3 regions of the Delftia lacustris genome follow, and region 1 is predicted to be linked to each of the others. Evidence: predicted binding sites of a transcription regulator. Region 1 holds the regulator's gene; each other region holds the start of a gene.
What was found. Region 1 encodes LexA, which represses DNA repair genes until DNA is damaged. Its sites were predicted from a motif close to ACTGTATNNNNATACAGT; they were not measured.
Positions count from the first base shown of each region.

Region 2: the regulator LexA is predicted to act here: its motif matches at 1,936-1,953, upstream of U6958_RS09945 (DNA topoisomerase IV subunit B).
Region 3: the regulator LexA is predicted to act here: its motif matches at 3,306-3,323, upstream of U6958_RS11255 (putative DNA modification/repair radical SAM protein).

Region 1 covers NZ_CP141274.1:3,578,961-3,584,492, forward strand. The annotation lists gene kdsB (3-deoxy-manno-octulosonate cytidylyltransferase) at 1-372, shown strand, start outside; gene adk (adenylate kinase) at 629-1,285, shown strand; gene U6958_RS17770 (asparaginase) at 1,376-2,365, opposite strand; gene lexA (transcriptional repressor LexA) at 2,464-3,138, shown strand; gene U6958_RS17780 (hypothetical protein) at 3,301-3,708, shown strand; gene U6958_RS17785 (MFS transporter) at 3,792-4,973, opposite strand; gene U6958_RS17790 (helix-turn-helix domain-containing protein) at 5,115-5,532, shown strand, end outside.
Region 2 covers NZ_CP141274.1:1,871,306-1,876,837, reverse strand. The annotation lists gene U6958_RS09945 (DNA topoisomerase IV subunit B) at 1-1,902, opposite strand, end outside; gene U6958_RS09940 (MFS transporter) at 2,073-3,299, shown strand; gene U6958_RS09935 (hypothetical protein) at 3,301-3,450, shown strand; gene U6958_RS09930 (bifunctional 2-polyprenyl-6-hydroxyphenol methylase/3-demethylubiquinol 3-O-methyltransferase UbiG) at 3,518-4,087, shown strand; gene dapA (4-hydroxy-tetrahydrodipicolinate synthase) at 4,163-5,059, shown strand; gene bamC (outer membrane protein assembly factor BamC) at 5,101-5,532, shown strand, end outside.
Region 3 covers NZ_CP141274.1:2,178,245-2,183,776, forward strand. The annotation lists gene purL (phosphoribosylformylglycinamidine synthase) at 1-1,065, shown strand, start outside; gene U6958_RS11250 (TIGR03915 family putative DNA repair protein) at 1,130-1,969, opposite strand; gene U6958_RS11255 (putative DNA modification/repair radical SAM protein) at 1,985-3,304, opposite strand; gene U6958_RS11260 (SWIM zinc finger family protein) at 3,786-5,246, shown strand; gene U6958_RS11265 (DUF5691 domain-containing protein) at 5,243-5,532, shown strand, end outside.

The sequences.
Region 1 (5,532 bases):
AACCCGAACGTGGTCAAGGTCGTCTGCGATGCCCAGGGCATGGCCCACTATTTCAGCCGTGCGCCCATTCCCTTCGCGCGCGAGCATGCGGACCAGGCATGGTGGGAGACGGCATCGGCAGCGTTGGGCCACCCCGGCTTCGCACCGCTGCGCCACATCGGCATCTACAGCTATCGCGCCGGCTTCCTGCGCAGCTTCCCCCAGCTTTCCCAGGCACCCACCGAGGCACTGGAGGCCCTGGAGCAGTTGCGTGCGCTGTGGCACGGCCACCGCATCGCCGTCCATGTCACACTCCATGCACCCGGCCCTGGCGTGGACACGCGCGAGGATCTGGAGCGGATGCGCGCCCAGCTGTCCAACCCGCCGGCCTGAATCGGCCGGCCGCTGAAAACGCACAAATGGCGATGCCGGGCATCGCCATTTGCAGCAACACCGCCCATGCGGTTTTGTCGGACAGCAAAACGCAGGTTTTGGCGATTGCACAGGCGACAGTTTTGCCCTGTGCGTGTAAGCCAGTGTTGGCCCTGTGCGTGCTATCCTTGCCCGCGACAAAAATATGACGCATGGACTGTCCGCCCCGGTGGGCCGATCCGGCAGACAAGAATTTCTACTCTCCTCAAGGACTTCCATGAAACTGATTTTGTTGGGCGCACCCGGCGCCGGCAAAGGCACGCAAGCCGCTTTCATCTGCCAGAAGTACGGCATTCCCCAGATCTCCACCGGTGACATGCTGCGTGCCGCCGTCAAGGCCGGCACGCCCCTGGGCCAGCAGGCCAAGGCCGTGATGGACGCCGGCCAACTGGTCAGCGACGACCTGATCATCAATCTGGTCAAGGAGCGCATTGCCCAGCCCGATTGCGCCAACGGCTTCCTGTTCGACGGATTTCCCCGCACCATTCCCCAGGCCGACGCCATGAAGGCCGCCGGCGTGAAGCTGGACTACGTGCTCGAGATCGATGTGCCCTTCGATGCCATCATCGAGCGCATGAGCGGCCGCCGCTCCCACCCCGCTTCGGGCCGCACCTACCACGTCACGTTCAACCCGCCCAAGGTCGAAGGCCTGGACGACGTGACCGGCGAGCCGCTGGTGCAGCGCGAGGACGACAAGGAAGAAACGGTCAAGAAGCGCCTGGACGTCTACAGCAGCCAGACCCGCCCACTGGTGGACTACTACCGCGCCTGGGCCGAGAAGGAAGCCGCAGCAGCCCCCAAGTACCGCGCCATCAGCGGCCTGGGCTCGGTGGAAGACATCACCCAGCGCGCCCTGGCAGCACTGGCTGAATGACGCAGGCCATGCGCCAGACCCCAGAAAAGCACCCGCCGGGTGCTTTTTTGTTGCCCGCCTGCATCTGAAGCGCCGGCGACGCCCGGAGGATCAGTCGCGCGGCTGCGCGGCCAGCGCCAGCATCATGGCAATCCGCGCCTTGGCCACGGGCAGTTGGACCAGATCGGCCTCTGCGGGGTCCGTGCCAAGCCCCGAGGCAACGGGCAGGCCTTCGGCGCAGCGCGTGCCCCGCCAGATCCAGACGCCTTTGTCGCGCGCACGCAGCAAGGCTGCTTCCATGCTTTCGTGAACGGTCGCATTGCCCGTGCCGGCCACCACGATGCCGCGCACGCCTGCGGCCACCAGCGCATCCACGCCGCAGGCTCGCGCCAGGGCACTGCTGAACACCACCTCGACCCAGGGCAGCTCATCCAGCGCCAGCAGGTCAGACAGCGCGGGAGCGGAAATCACCATCCGCGCAACGGGGGCGACCGGCGTGACCGGCGCATCAGGCACCAGCCAGCGCACGCGTCCTTCCTCCACCACGGCCTGCGGGCCACCTTCCATGGAGCGCATGGCCTGCAGTCGGTAAGGGTGGACTTTTTGCACCTGGGCCGCCGCATGCACTTCGCCGCCGGCCACCACCCACACACCGCTGCGCCCGCCGCTGGCGGCCACGGTCACGGCATCGCGCAGATTCTGCGGTCCGTCGGCCAGCAGGGCCGTGGCCGGGCGCATGGCGCAAGTGAGCACTATGGGCTTGGCGGCAGGCAGCAGGCTGTGCAGCAGCCAGGCCGTCTCTTCCAGCGTGTCCGTTCCATGCGTGATCACCACGGCGCGTGTGTCCGCATCCTCCAGCGCCTGCGTGCAGGCACGCAGCAACGCGCGCCACACGGGCCAGTCCATATCCTTGCTGTCCACCTGCGCGATCTGCTGCGTCTGCACAGGCCCCAGCGCCTGCTGCTCCAGATCCGGCACGGCATCGAGCAGCGACTGCACCGTGATCTGTCCGGCCTTGTATCCCACTGCCTGCGACTGCGAATCCGCCCGGCCGGCGATGGTGCCGCCCGTGCCAAGAATCACCAACTTTGACTGCCCCACTTGCACCTCTTGGAAAACTGGTTAAAAATACAGATACTGTATAAATCATCAGATGACTTCTCTGCCTGCCATCTGAATTCAAGGACCGGACGCACGCCATGCTCGACCATCCCAAGCTCACCGCCCGCCAGCAACAGATCCTGGACCTGATCCAGGCCGCCATCTCCCGCACGGGCGCGCCCCCCACCCGCGCGGAAATCGCCAACACGCTGGGCTTCAAGTCCGCCAACGCAGCAGAGGAACATCTGCAGGCCCTGGCCCGCAAAGGCGTGATCGAACTGGTCAGCGGCACCTCCCGCGGCATTCGCCTGCGTACCGACACCGTGCGCAACATCAATGCCGCACGCGGCACCAGCTTCGGGCTGCCGCTGTCGGCCCTGGCGCCGCTGATGCTGCCGCTGGTGGGCCGCGTTGCGGCGGGCTCGCCCATTCTCGCCCAGGAACATATCGACCAGACCTATTCCGTCGAACCCAGCCTGTTCCAGGTCCGCCCGGACTATCTGCTGCGCGTGCGCGGCATGTCCATGCGCGACGCGGGCATCATGGACGGCGATCTGCTGGCCGTGCAGTCCGCGCATGAAGCCCGCAACGGGCAGATCGTCGTGGCACGCCTGGGAGATGAAGTCACCGTCAAGCGCCTGCGCCGCACCACGCAGGGCGTGGAGCTCCTGCCGGAAAACCCCGATTACCCGGTGATCCGCGTCGCTCCCGAAGAGGCCTTTGCCATTGAAGGCCTGGCCGTGGGGCTGATCCGCAACAGCATGTCCATGTAAGCCGGACGGGCAGCCCTGCACGGGTTGCCACACCCTATTTCATGCACCGCCCAGGTGGTAGGCGCGAAGCCTTGCAGCTTCGCCCTGGGCGGAGCTTTGCCCGCAAACCGCAATCCTGCCTGTGTCCATGCCTCTTTGAAATACGCCAACAGGAGTCGTCACATGGGATTCGCTCTGCCAACACTGTCTTCTCTGTCCTTCCTGCGCCTGGCACAGGGCATTCGCCTGCCCGCCGCCGCCATGGAGCCCGCCATGCGCACCATCCAGCCCGAATCGCCTGTGCAATCCGAGCAGGCGACCATCCTGTCCTTCAGCAAGGCACGCCGCCGCAGCCAGCAGCGGCGCAGCAAGTCAGCACGGCTGCCAGAACACAGGGATGCGCAGCTGCTGCTGCCCCTGCAACCCGAACTGCCCTCCCTTCCGGCAGATCAGGCCCTGCCTTCGGGTCTGCGCATCATCCAGCGCTCGCCGCAGGAGCAGCCCGAATGCCTGTTCATCTCGGGCCGCATGGCCGATGTCTGTGCCGCCCTCGAACGCATGGAAGCGCACGGCGCGCAGACACCGGCCTGAGGTCGCCCTGAGACCGACCCGTCCACCCGGTCTGCGAGAGCCCGGGCCTGTCTCTTGCCTTGCCCAGCGGCAGGGGCTGCGCATCAGGCCCTGACAGCCGCCGGTGCAGCACTCCCCTCGCTGCGCCGATTGCGCATGCACCACGCCTGCGCCGCGGCAACGCACAGAATGCACAGCACGACGCTCAACGAAAAACGCAGTCCGCGCGCATCGGACAGCATGCCGAACAACGGCGCCACCATGCCGCCTATCGACATGGCCAGCCCCAGGGTCAGCCCGCTGGCCGTGGCCTGGTTGCGCGGCAGATAGTCCTGGGCCAGCGTGACCTGGGCGGCAAACGGAAGAAACATGCACACGCCCAGGGCCATGGTGCAGGCCAACGCCATCCATGGCGTGGAGGCCAGGGCCAGGGCCGCCAGAGCAGGCAATGCCAACAGGTAGCCGGCGCGGATGGCCTGCATGCGCCCCCGGCGATCTGCAAGCGTGCCCCCCAGCAAAGTGCCCACCGCCGCAGCGGCTGTGAATGAGGTCAGCGTGGCCGCTCCCATGAAGTCCGAGCCGCCCAGCTCGCGCGTCACGAACATGGGCAGGGTGGACAGCACCGTCACATAGGGAATCGACCAGCAGACGATGACCCCGCACAGCAGGAAGAAGGCGCGCCAGTGGTTGGCGGGCAATTCGCCCTGCGCCACGGCCGGGCGCCGGGTGGCGCAATGGTCCTTGGCTCCATCCCGCCAGGTACAGGCATACCAGAGCACCAGCATGGCCGCTGCAGGCAGGGCCAGCATCCAGCTGCGGTGCAAGGCGCCTGCGCCCACCACGGCCGCAGCCAGCATGGGAGCGAACGATGCCCCCGCCGTTCCGCCCACCGAAAATACGCTCATCGCCTTCTGCGAGCTGCCGCCCGCCATGCGGGCCGCCACCGTTGCGGACGGATGGTAGGCCGCGATCCCCAGGCCGCACAGCACGGCAGCCAACCAGCTGACCCAGTAGTCCGGGCTCATGCCCACCAGGGCCAGGCCCAGGGCGGCCACCACAAAGCCGGCCGGCACCATCCAGGGCCGTGGCGACCGGTCGGCATACAGGCCGAACAGCGGCTGGACCATGCTCGACAGGCCCGTGGCCGCCAGCATCAGGCCGCTGGCTTCCGTATAGCTGTAGCCGCGCTCCAGCACCATGAAGGGCAACAGCGCAGGAACCAGTCCCTGGTAGAGGTCGTTGATGGCATGCGTGCCCGTAAGCAGCCCCAGACGTGCGCGGTTCATGCCCTGCCTCCTGTCACGTCCGTCATTCTCGAAAGGGAAATCATCTCCATACCTGCCACTTTCCTGCGGATTGAAAGTGGGTCATCGTAGGAAGTGCATGATCTGCATTCCTGCTACGAAGCAACAACAATCGTCGAGAAAATGACAACCCGGCAAAGTGGCCCACTTTCCCATGCCCGCACCCGCGCCTGCCTGGATGACGTGCCTGCGGCCGCTCCATTGCCCCCGCACGGCGAGCACACGGCCCGCCCGGTCGTGGCCTTTGCCACAGACATGGCGGCCGGCGCTGCCATCGCACCGCATGCCCACCGCCGCGGCCAGCTGCTACATGCCACCGAGGGAGTGATGCTGATCCGCGCGGATTCGGGCAGTTGGGTCGTCCCCCCGGGATGCGCCGTCTGGGTTCCACCACAGGCCCTGCACGCCATCCACATGGCCGCCGGCCCCGTGGCCATGCGCACCGTGTTCGTGGAGCCGGGGCTGCGGCCCGGCCTGTGGCAAGACTGCCGAGTGATGCAGGTCACGCCCCTGCTGCGCGAACTCGTGCTGGAGGCCATCG
Region 2 (5,532 bases), 1.7 Mb from region 1:
GGTGACGACCTGCTCGGCCGCCGCAAAGTCCAGATTCATGAACTGCACGGGCAGCAGGCGGCGCGTGTCGGGGTTGAGCGTGGTTTCCCACAGCTGCTCGGCATTCATCTCGCCCAGGCCCTTGAAGCGGCTGATCTGGCATTTCTCGCGCGGCACGCCATCCTTGGCGGACTTGTCGAGGATGGCGGTCAGCTCGCCCTCGTCCAGCGCGTACATCTTGGCTGCTGGCTTCTTGCCCCGCGCAGGCACATCGACGCGGAACAGCGGCGGCAGCGCCACATGGATGTGGCCGGCCTCGATGAGCTTGGGGAAGTGGCGGAAGAACAGCGTGAGCAGCAGCACCTGGATGTGCGAGCCGTCCACGTCGGCATCCGAAAGAATGCAGATCTTGCCGTAGCGCAGGCCGGACAGGTCGGGCGTGTCATGGGGGCCATGCGGGTCCACGCCGATGGCCACCGAGATGTCGTGGATCTCGTTGTTGGCGAACAGGCGGTCACGGTCGACTTCCCAGGTGTTGAGCACCTTGCCGCGCAGGGGCAGCACGGCCTGGGTTTCCTTGTCGCGTCCCATCTTGGCGCTGCCGCCGGCCGAGTCGCCCTCGACCAGGAAGACCTCGTTCAGGCTCAAGTCGCGGCTTTCGCAATCGGTGAGCTTGCCGGGCAGCACGGCCACGCCCGAGCCCTTGCGCTTTTCGACCTTCTGGCCCGCCTTCTGGCGGGTCTGGGCAGCCTTGATGGCGATCTCGGCCAGCTTGCGGCCCCATTCCACATGCTCGTTGAGCCACAGCTCCAGCGCAGGGCGAACGTAGCCGCTGACCAGGCGCACGGCATCGCGCGAGTTCAGGCGCTCCTTGATCTGGCCCTGGAACTGCGGGTCCAGCACCTTGGCATTGAGCACGTAGCTGGCGCGCGCGAAGACGTCGTCAGGCATGAGCTTGACGCCCTTGGGCAGCAGCGAATGCATCTCGATGAAGGCCTTGACCGCCTGGAACAGGCCGTCGCGCAGGCCGCTGTCGTGCGTGCCGCCGGCCGTGGTGGGGATCAGGTTGACATAACTTTCGCGCAGCGGCGCGCCATCCTCGGTGAAGGCCACACACCAGGCGGCGCCCTCGCCTTCGGCAAAGCTGTCGTGGTTGCGGTCGGCAAAGCCCTCGCCTTCGAACAGGGGGATGACGGCCTCGCCATGCAGGCTTTGCTGCAGATAGTCGCGCAGGCCGCCCTTGAACTGCCAGGTCTGGGTGTCGCGCGTCTTCTCGTTGACCAGGGTCACCGACACGCCGGGCATGAGCACGGCCTTGCTGCGCAGCAGATGCATCAGCTCGCCCATGGGCAGCTGGGAGGATTCGAAGTAGCGGGCATCGGGCCACACGCGCACGGTCGTGCCCTGCTTGCGCTCGCCCGCGGCCAGCGGCCGCGACTGCAGGGGTTCGACCACGTCGCCGCCCGAGAAGGCGATGGTGGCCACCTTGCCCTCGCGGTGGATGCAGGCCTCAAGGCGCGTGGCCAGCGCATTCGTGACCGAGACGCCCACGCCATGCAGGCCGCCCGAGAAGCTGTAGGCGCCGCCCTTGCCCTTGTCGAACTTGCCGCCCGCATGCAGGCGGGTGAAGACCAGCTCCACCACGGGCGCCTTTTCCTCGGGGTGCATGCCGAAGGGGATGCCCCGGCCGTCGTCCTCGACGCTGTAGGAGCCGTCGGAATGCAGGGTGAAGCGGATTTTCTTGCCGAAGCCGGCCAGCGCCTCGTCGGCCGCGTTGTCGATCACCTCCTGCAGCACATGCAGGGGGTTGTCGGTGCGCGTGTACATGCCGGGACGCTGCTTGACGGGCTCCAGGCCCTTGAGCACGCGTATCGAGCCTTCGGAGTATTCGCTGGCGGAAATGGGAGATGGTTTGACTGCCATGGGGGCGGATTGTAGTGCGCGGCCCGGCTCAGTGCTGGATACATTCACAGTCATTGACATTGACTATCCCGAAAAGGCCAGTGCCGCCAAGGGCTACGAAGTGCCGCGCTGGCGCATGGGCGATCCATGCGTCGCAGCGCAAAACCCGGAGTTTCGCTAAAGTTTGCCGCATGCACAAAAACAACCAACCCATGTCCATGGTGCAGATACTGCTGTGCGGGGGCGCAGTCGTGACGCTGTCCATGGGAATCCGGCACGGCTTCGGCCTGTGGCTGCAGCCTATCACCCAGGAGATGGGCTGGACGCGCGAGTCCTTCGCGCTGGCCATTGCCATCCAGAACCTGTCCTGGGGCGTGCTCGGCATCTTCGGCGGCATGCTGGCCGACCGCTTCGGCGCCTTCCGCGTGCTCCTGGTGGGCGCGCTGCTGTATGCGCTGGGCCTGGCCGGCATGGCCATGGCGCCCACGACAACCTGGTTCGCCCTGACGGCCGGCGTGGTGATAGGCGCAGCCCAGGCCGGCACCACCTATGCCGTGATCTACGGCGTGCTGGGCCGCCAGATTCCCGTGGCGCGGCGCAGCTGGGCCATGGGCGTGACGGCGGCGGCGGGCTCCTTCGGCCAGTTCTTCATGGTGCCCGTGGAAGGCAGCCTGATCTCGAACTTCGGCTGGTCCAACGCCCTGCTGCTGCTGTCGCTGTGCGCCCTGATGATCATTCCGCTGGCCTTCGGCCTGCGCGAGCCGGGCTTCACGGCCGGCAATACCCGGCCCGTGCGCGACCAGAGCGCAGCCCAGGCCGTGGCCGAGGCCCTGCGCACACCCAGCTTCGTGCTGCTGACGGCAGGCTACTTCGTCTGCGGCTTCCAGGTGATGTTCATCGGCGTGCACATGCCCAGCTACCTCAAGGACTACGGCCTGGCACCGCAGGTGGCCAGCATCTCGCTGGCGCTGGTGGGGCTGTTCAACATCGTCGGCACCTATGTGGCCGGCAACCTGGGCCAGCGCCTGCCCAAGCGCTACCTGCTGTCCACCATCTACTTCACGCGCTCGGTGGTGATCGTGCTCTTCCTGCTCGCGCCGCTGACGCCCTGGTCGGTCTACATCTTCTCGGCCGCCATGGGACTGCTGTGGCTGTCCACCGTGCCGCTGACCAATGCCACCGTGGCCCAGATCTTCGGCGTGCAGCATCTGTCCATGTTGAGCGGCATGGTGTTCTTCAGCCACCAGGTCGGCAGCTTCCTGGGCGTCTGGCTGGGCGGCTATCTGTATGACCACACCGGCAGCTACCAGGTGGTCTGGTACCTGGCCATCGGCCTGGGCGTGGCCGCCGGCCTGCTGAACCTGCCGATACGCGAAGCCCCGGTGGCAAGGCCGCGTGCGGCGCAGGCGGCGGCCTGACATGACGACAGCCACCACGCCCCGCCCACAGCTGCTGCGCAGGCTGGCGCTGTGGGCCGCCGTGCTGCTGGTGCTGGGCCTGGTCTTCATGCTCTATCTGCAGCCCGAGTTCATGCTGGGCATGGCCGACCAGCTCTGGGCCTGCTTCTGAAATTGAAGCGCGGCAAAGGCCTGGCGGCACAATGGCGGCCGCTTTCAATTCATTTCCGAAATTTCACATGCACGCAGCCACGCCGCCTTCGCCCTGGATCCAACGCTGGTCGCATCTTCTGGCACCCGAGGCCACCGTGCTCGACGTGGCCTGCGGCCCTGGCCGCCACATGCGCTGGTTCCATGCACGCGGCCATGCAGTGACGGGCGTGGACCGCGATGCCCAGGCCCTGGCCGGCCTGCAGGGCGTGGGCGAGCTGCTGTGCGCCGACATTGAAAACGGCCCCTGGCCCCTGCCCGGCCGGCAGTTCGGCGCCGTGGTCGTGACCCACTATCTGTGGCGCCCGCTGTGGCCGGCGCTGCTGGACAGCGTGGCCCCCGGCGGCGTGCTGCTGTACGAAACCTTTGCCCAGGGCAACGAGGCCTTCGGCAAGCCTTCCCGGCCCGATTTCCTGCTGGCGCCCGGCGAGCTGCTGCAGGCCTGCGCGGGCTGGCACATCGTGGCCTACGAGCACGGCCAGCTGGGCGAGCCCGATCGCATGGTCCAGCGCATCGCGGCACTGCGCCCCGATGCAACAGGCCGGGAACCCGTGGCCATGCTGGCGCATCAGAAGGCGTCAGGCTCTGCAATCGCCTGAATCCCTACAGGCGACCGCCTTGGGCCTGCCTCCGACACTCGTTAGAATGATCCTTTCCCGTTTTTTCTTGCGGACATGACATCCTCCTCCGTCGCTCTCACTGGCAGCATCGTTGCCCTCATCACGCCCATGCACGAGGACGGTAGTGTTGACTACCCGGCGCTGCGAAAACTCATCGACTGGCATGTGGCCGAGGGCACGGACTGCATCGGCGTGGTGGGAACGACAGGCGAATCCCCCACCGTCAACGTGGAGGAACACTGCGAAATCATCCGCGTGTCCGTCGAGCAGGCTGCGGGCCGCGTTCCCGTGATGGCAGGCTGCGGCGCCAACAGCACGCACGAGGCCATCGAGCTGGCCCGCTACGCCAAGAAGGTCGGTGCCGACAGCCAGCTGCAGGTCGTGCCCTACTACAACAAGCCCACGCAGGAAGGCCAGTACCAGCATTTCAAGGCCATTGCCGAAGCGGTGGGCGACCTGCCTGTGGTGCTCTACAACGTGCCCGGCCGCTCGGTGGCCGACATGCAGCACGACACCGTGCTGCGCCTGGCGCAGATTCCCGCCATCATCGGCATCAAGGAAGCCACGGGCAACATCGAACGCGCCCAGTGGCTGATCCGTGAAGTGCCCGAAGGCTTCGGCGTGTACTCCGGCGATGATCCGACCGCTGTGGCACTGATGCTGTGCGGCGGCCACGGCAACATCAGCGTCACGGCCAACGTGGCGCCGCGCCTGATGAGCGATCTGTGCAAGGCGGCCCTGGCCGGCGACGTGCGCACCGCCATGGACATCCAGATGCGCCTGATGCCTGTGCACAAGAACCTCTTCGTCGAGGCCAACCCCATTCCCGTCAAGTGGGCCGCAGCCCGCCTGGGCCTTTGCGGCCCGGCCATGCGCCTGCCGATGACACCCCTGAGCAAGAATCTGGAAGCCACCGTGGAAGCCGCCCTGAGCTCCGCTGGCCTGCTGTGAGGCGCCCCGCCCCACCGACCGAACGCACCAAGGATATTCGCGTGAAACAGCCCATTGCACGTCTGAGCCTGCTGAGCCTGGCCATCGGCCTGACAGCCTGCACGACCACGTTCCAAGAGAGCAAGATCGACTACAAGAGCGCCGGCAAGCAGCAGGCGCCCACCCTGGAAGTCCCGCCAGACCTGACACAGCTGTCCACGGACTCCCGCTACGCCGTGCCCGGCGGCGTGGTCTCCGCCGCTGCCATGGAAGCCAACTCCAAGGCGCAAAAGCCGGCAGAGGGCCGAACGGCCACCGCCGCCCTGGGCGATGTGCGCATCGAGCGCAATGGCGAGCAGCGCTGGCTGGTGATCAAGCGTCCGGCCGACCAGCTGTGGGAGCCCGTGCGCGACTTCTGGCTGGAAAACGGCTTCATCTTCACCACCGAAGACCGCCAGCTCGGCATCATCGAAACCGATTGGGCCGAGAACCGC
Region 3 (5,532 bases), 1.4 Mb from region 1:
CATGGCCTGTCCACCTGCAGCCACATCATCGGCAAGACGCGTCCTGCCTCCTCCAAGGTCGATGCGGGCAAGGGCGAGCTGCAGGTCTGGCGCGATGCCAAGTCCGTCTTCGGCGCCTCGCTCAGCGACCTGCACCAGGTCTGGGATGCCGTCAGCTGGAAGATTGCCCAGCAGCGCGACAACCCGGCCTGCGCCGACAGCGAGCACGCCGCAGCCGGCGAGCCTGCCGACCCGGGCATGCACCTGCACCTGACGTTCGACCCGGCCGAGAACCCGGCCGCACCCTTCCTGAACCTGGGCGCGCGGCCCCGCGTGGCCGTGCTGCGCGAGCAGGGCGTGAACTCCCATGTGGAAATGGCCTACGCCTTCACCGAGGCCGGCTTCGACGCCGTGGACGTGCACATGACCGACCTGCAAAGCGGCCGCGCGCAGCTGCAGGACTTCGCCGGCGTGGTGGCCTGCGGCGGCTTCAGCTACGGCGACACGCTGGGCGCCGGCATCGGCTGGGCGCGCTCCATCACCTTCAACGACAGCCTGTCCGCGCAGTTCCAGCAGTTCTTCGGCCGCAGCGACACCTTCGGCCTGGGCGTGTGCAACGGCTGCCAGATGTTTGCCGAGCTGGCCGACATCATTCCCGGTGCCCAGGACTGGCCGCGTTTCACGCAGAACCAGAGCAACCGCTTCGAGGCGCGCCTGTCCATGGTGGAAGTGCTGGAGTCGCCCAGCCTGTTCCTGCAGGGCATGGCCGGCAGCCGCCTGCCCATCGCCGTGGCCCACGGCGAAGGCTTTGCCAACTTCCGCTTCCGGGGCAATGCGGACAAGGCCATCGCCTCCATGCGCTATGTGGACAACCACGGCAAGGCCACCGAGCAGTACCCGTTCAATCCCAACGGATCGGCCGGCGGCCTGACGGCAGTGACCACGGCCGATGGCCGCTTCACGGCCATGATGCCCCACCCCGAGCGCGTGTTCCGCAACGTGCAGATGAGCTGGACCAACGGCGACAAGTCGGAATTCAGCCCCTGGATGCGCGTGTGGCGCAACGCCCGCAAGTGGCTGGGCTGATGCACTGAGCGACGCTGCAAAGCAGACAAAGGCCCTTCGGGGCCTTTGTTTTTTGCGCCTGTCCTTACTGCTCCAGCATCTGTCCCGTGCGCGCGCGGGCCTGCTGGACCAGGGTGGAGATCAGCACCGTCTCGGGCAGGTTGTGCCAGTAGCGGCGCGGCATCTCGCGCAGCATGGCCTGCTCCTTCAGGCGCGCGGGGTTGAAGGTGCTGGCGTAGTAGGTCAGCCACAGGGCCTCGCCCGCGTCGGCTGGCGGGGCATCGCTGCGGCGTGCGCCGGGCGCCAGGCGCAGCGCATGGCCGTCCCAGTGCACGCTGCATTGCGGCGTGAGGATGGCCCAGTGCATGTTGGCAAAGCGCTTGCAGAAAAAGGGCGCCGCCGCGCGCACGATGTGGTGCTCGGGCTCGAACCAGGCGATGTGCAGCTCGGGCAGGTCCGGTCGCTGTGTCGTCCGAAAGCGCACGAAGGCGTGCATCTTGTGGATCTCGCGCGAGACGGGGCGGGCCAGGGCCTCGATGGCGCGCCAGTCCGCATCCAGCGCATCCAGCCGCAGTTCGGGCCGGGCCTGCATGCGCGCCAGCCAGCGGTGGCACAGCTCGAAGCGGCCTGCCGCGCGGTGCATGCAGGCATGGCGCAGGGCGGACATCTGGGTGTCCGACAGGGACAGCCCTGCCTCGCCGGGGCCGGCCAGCCCGGCAAGCGCCGAGGCGGGCATGGCCTGCTGCGGCGCGCTGGAAAACAGGTCCACCCCCGCGCCGAGTGGCTGCGCACTCGGCGTGTCGGGCCACCGCCAGCGCACCAGGGCGGGGTCGGCGCCATGGGCCAGCAGCGCCCTGCAGGCTGCGCGAAAGCCGGGCCAGTCGTCGGGGCTGTCGAGTTCGATGGTGAGGGCCTGTCCGTGCATGGCGTGCTCCAGGCGCTAGAACAGGCTGGCCTGCAGTGCGCTTTGCACGCGCATGCCGCTGTGCCGCGCCTGGGCTTGGCTGGCCTGCGACTGCGCGATCAGCCGCGTGCGCAGCGCGGCCGAGTCGGTCTCGCCCAGCAGGGGGCGGTGGCCGTCGATCAGCACGAAGGGCAGGGCCTTTTGCACGGGGGCGCGCAGCCGCAGCAGGTCGTCCAGCCGCAGCCGGCGCACGCGGCGCGCCGCCAGGAGGCGCTCCACCGTCTGCGTGCCCAGGCCCGGCACGCGCAGCAGCAGGCTGCGAGGCGCACGGTTGAGGTCCACGGGGAACTGCTGGCGGTTGGCCAGTGCCCAGGCCAGCTTGGGGTCGATCTCCAGGTCCAGCATGCCGTGGCGGCTGGCCGCCGCGATCTCGCCCGCCCCGTAGCCGTAAAAGCGCATGAGCCAGTCGGCCTGGTAGAGCCGGTGCTCGCGCATGAGGGGCGGTGCCTGCGGCGGCAGGTCGCGCGAGGCATCGGGAATGGGGCTGAAGGCCGAGTAGTACACGCGGCGCAGGCCGTAGCCCGCATACAGCGTATGGCTGGATTCGAGGATGTCGGCATCGGTTGCGCGGTCAACGCCCACGATCATCTGCGTGCTCTGCCCGCCCGGCGCAAAGCGCGGCACGGCGGCGCGCTGCGCGGGCGCACCGGGCAGGGACTGTGCCTGGCGCTGCTCGCGCGTGGCCGCGCGCCAGGCCTGCACATGCCGGTCCACGCCCTGCATGGCCTGGCGTATGCGCCGGCCGTCCTTTTCGGGCGCGAACTGCGCCAGGCCGCTGGCCGTGGGCAGTTCCACATTGATGCTCAGGCGGTCGGCATGGCGGCCTGCCTGGGCCAGCAATTCAGGGGCGGCATCCGGGATGGTCTTGAGGTGTATGTAGCCGCGAAAGTCATGCTCCTCGCGCAGGCGGCGGGCCACTTCCACCAGCTGCTCCATGGTGTAGTCGCTGGAGCGGATGATGCCGCTGGACAGGAACAGCCCCTCGATGCAGTTGCGCCGGTAGAAGTCCAGCGTCAGCTGCACCACCTCGGCCACCGTGAAGCGGGCGCGCTGCACGTTGGAGCTCTTGCGGTTGATGCAGTAGCGGCAGTCGAAGATGCAGACATTGGTCAGCAGGATCTTGAGCAGCGAGATGCAGCGCCCGTCGGGCGCATAGCTGTGGCAGATGCCCATGCCGGTGACCGAGCCCATGCCCTTGCCGTCCAGCGAGTCGCGCCCCTGCGATCCGCTGGAGGCGCAGCTGGCGTCGTACTTGGCGGCGTCGGCGAGGATGAAAAGTTTGCGTTGCAGCTCCATGGCTGTATGAATATACAGTATATTTGCCTGGCACATCCGGTTTTTGGAGAGCCCATCCCCCAGCCAGGGTCTGGTCCGGCCTTGCCTGGCTCCGGTTTGAACGCACTGTCGGGCTATCGCAATGGCCAGCGGATTGCAATGGTTGCCAGTGCAATGGAATGAAACCGTTTTCAGTGCGGAATGAGTGCTTGCTTTCAATGGGTGGCGATGTGCATCGCAGGAAATGGTGAATGCGTGTTTCCTGCGTCTTTTTGCAATGCCTGAAGGCTGGTACGGCTTGGTGCCATCAATGCATGCGCTGATATAGCGCAGCTGGCTGCGCGCCATGGGGTTCCCGGTTCATGGGAGAGAGGTTTGACGTTGTTGTGATTTGTTTCAAATTGCCGATAACTATTGCTGATAGGCTTTCGGGCTTGCCGGGCGCGGTCGTTTCTTCATTCAATGCGCCTGGCGATGACAAACACTTGGAGAGGGAGCTTCGGTGTCGCGTGTATTAGGAACAGAGAGCGAAGTGCTGGCGCTATCGCCGGACGCTTCCTCCAGCAAGGCCGCCAAGGGGCTGCAATCGCCCGCCAAATGGCCCACCATGGGTGCCAACGATGTGGCGGTGTGGGGCGAGTGCCAGGGCAGCGGCAGCAAGCCCTACCAGACCCAGGTGGACCTGTCGGGACCCTCCTTCAAATGCTCTTGCCCCAGCCGCAAGTTCCCCTGCAAGCATGGGCTGGCGCTGATGCTGATGCGTGCGGGCGGCCAGGTCACCGAGGGCGGCGATCCACCGGCCTGGGTGCAGACCTGGCTGGACAGCCGCCAGGAAAAGGCCGAGAAGAAGGAGGCCAAGGCAGCCGCCGCGGCGGCCGAGCCGCCACCCGATCCCGAGGTCGCGGCCAGGCAGCAGGCCAGGCGCGAAGACAAGCGCTGGGACAAGGTCGAGGCGGGCCTGCAGGAACTGTCGCTGTGGATGCAGGACATGGTGCGCGCGGGCCTGGCCAACCAGGCCGGCGACTCCCAGATGCGCCAGCGCTGGAACACCATGGCCGCGCGCATGGTCGATGCGCAGGCCACGGGCATGGCGGCACGCATCAAGGACTGCCGGGATCTGGTGGACAGCCACCGCGACTGGCCGCGCGACATGCTGGTGCAGCTGGGCCACTGGCAGCTGATCATCGACGCCGTGCGCCGCCGCGAATCGCTGAGCCCCGAGGTCAAGGCCGACGTGATGGCCGCGCTGGGCTGGCCCATGGACAAGGCCGAGGTGCAGGCCCGCGGCCAGCTGGTCGAGGACGAATGGCTGGTGGCCGGCCTGCGCATGATCGAGCGCGAAGGCCGGCTCATGGAGCGCCGCGTCTGGCTGCACGGGCAGCGCACGGGCCGCATGGCCCTGGTGCTGGACTATGCGCAGGGCGGGCGCGGCTTCGAATCGGCCTGGGTGCCTGGCCATCGCTACGGATGCGCGCTGAATTTCTACCCGGGCCATGCGCCGCTGCGCGCCATTGCCGCCAACGGCAACGGGCCTGCGCTGCCTGCCGAGGGCGCCAGCCCGCTGGACACCTCGGCCGTGGGCGACGTCCTGCAGCAGATGGGCCGGCGCATTGCCGCCAACCCGCTGCAGGCCACGCAGCCGTTGTGCCAGGACGGGTTGCGCCTGGTGCCTGCCCAGGGCCAATGGTTTGCGGCCTGGCCCGATGCGCCGGGCGCATCGGCGGCTGCGCCCGGCGTGTCTGCTGACGGCACTGCCGCGCCTGTGCAACCCGTTCCCGTGGCCATTGACGATGCCGAAGCCTGGCGCCTGCTGGCGCTCAGCGGCGGCGCGCCCATGCAGCTGTTTGGCGAATGGGAGCCCGGCCCGGCCGTGGGCCGCTGGCGCCTGCTGAGCGCCTGGCAGGCCCGCGAGGGCGAAAGCGCCCGGCAATGTATCTGGCAGAACCAGGGTGAACCGGTATGAGCAACACACAACTTTGGACTGCGCTGCAGCAATCGGCCATGGTCGGCTCGGACCGGCTGGCCGTGCCGCCTGCGCTGGCTTCGGGCGTTGATCCGTCTGCCCCGTGGTCGCAGCAGGCCGTGCAGGCCGCGCTGCTGCCCCGGGCGGACCTGCCCGGCGACTCGCCCGCCCAGCAACTGCTGCGCGCCAGCGCCGTGGCGGCCGTGTTCGAGCGCGCAGGCTGGCAGCCCGGCGCGCAGGTGCGCCTGCCGGCGCCGCTGGCCGTGCCGGCCGCGGCGCCTGCAGA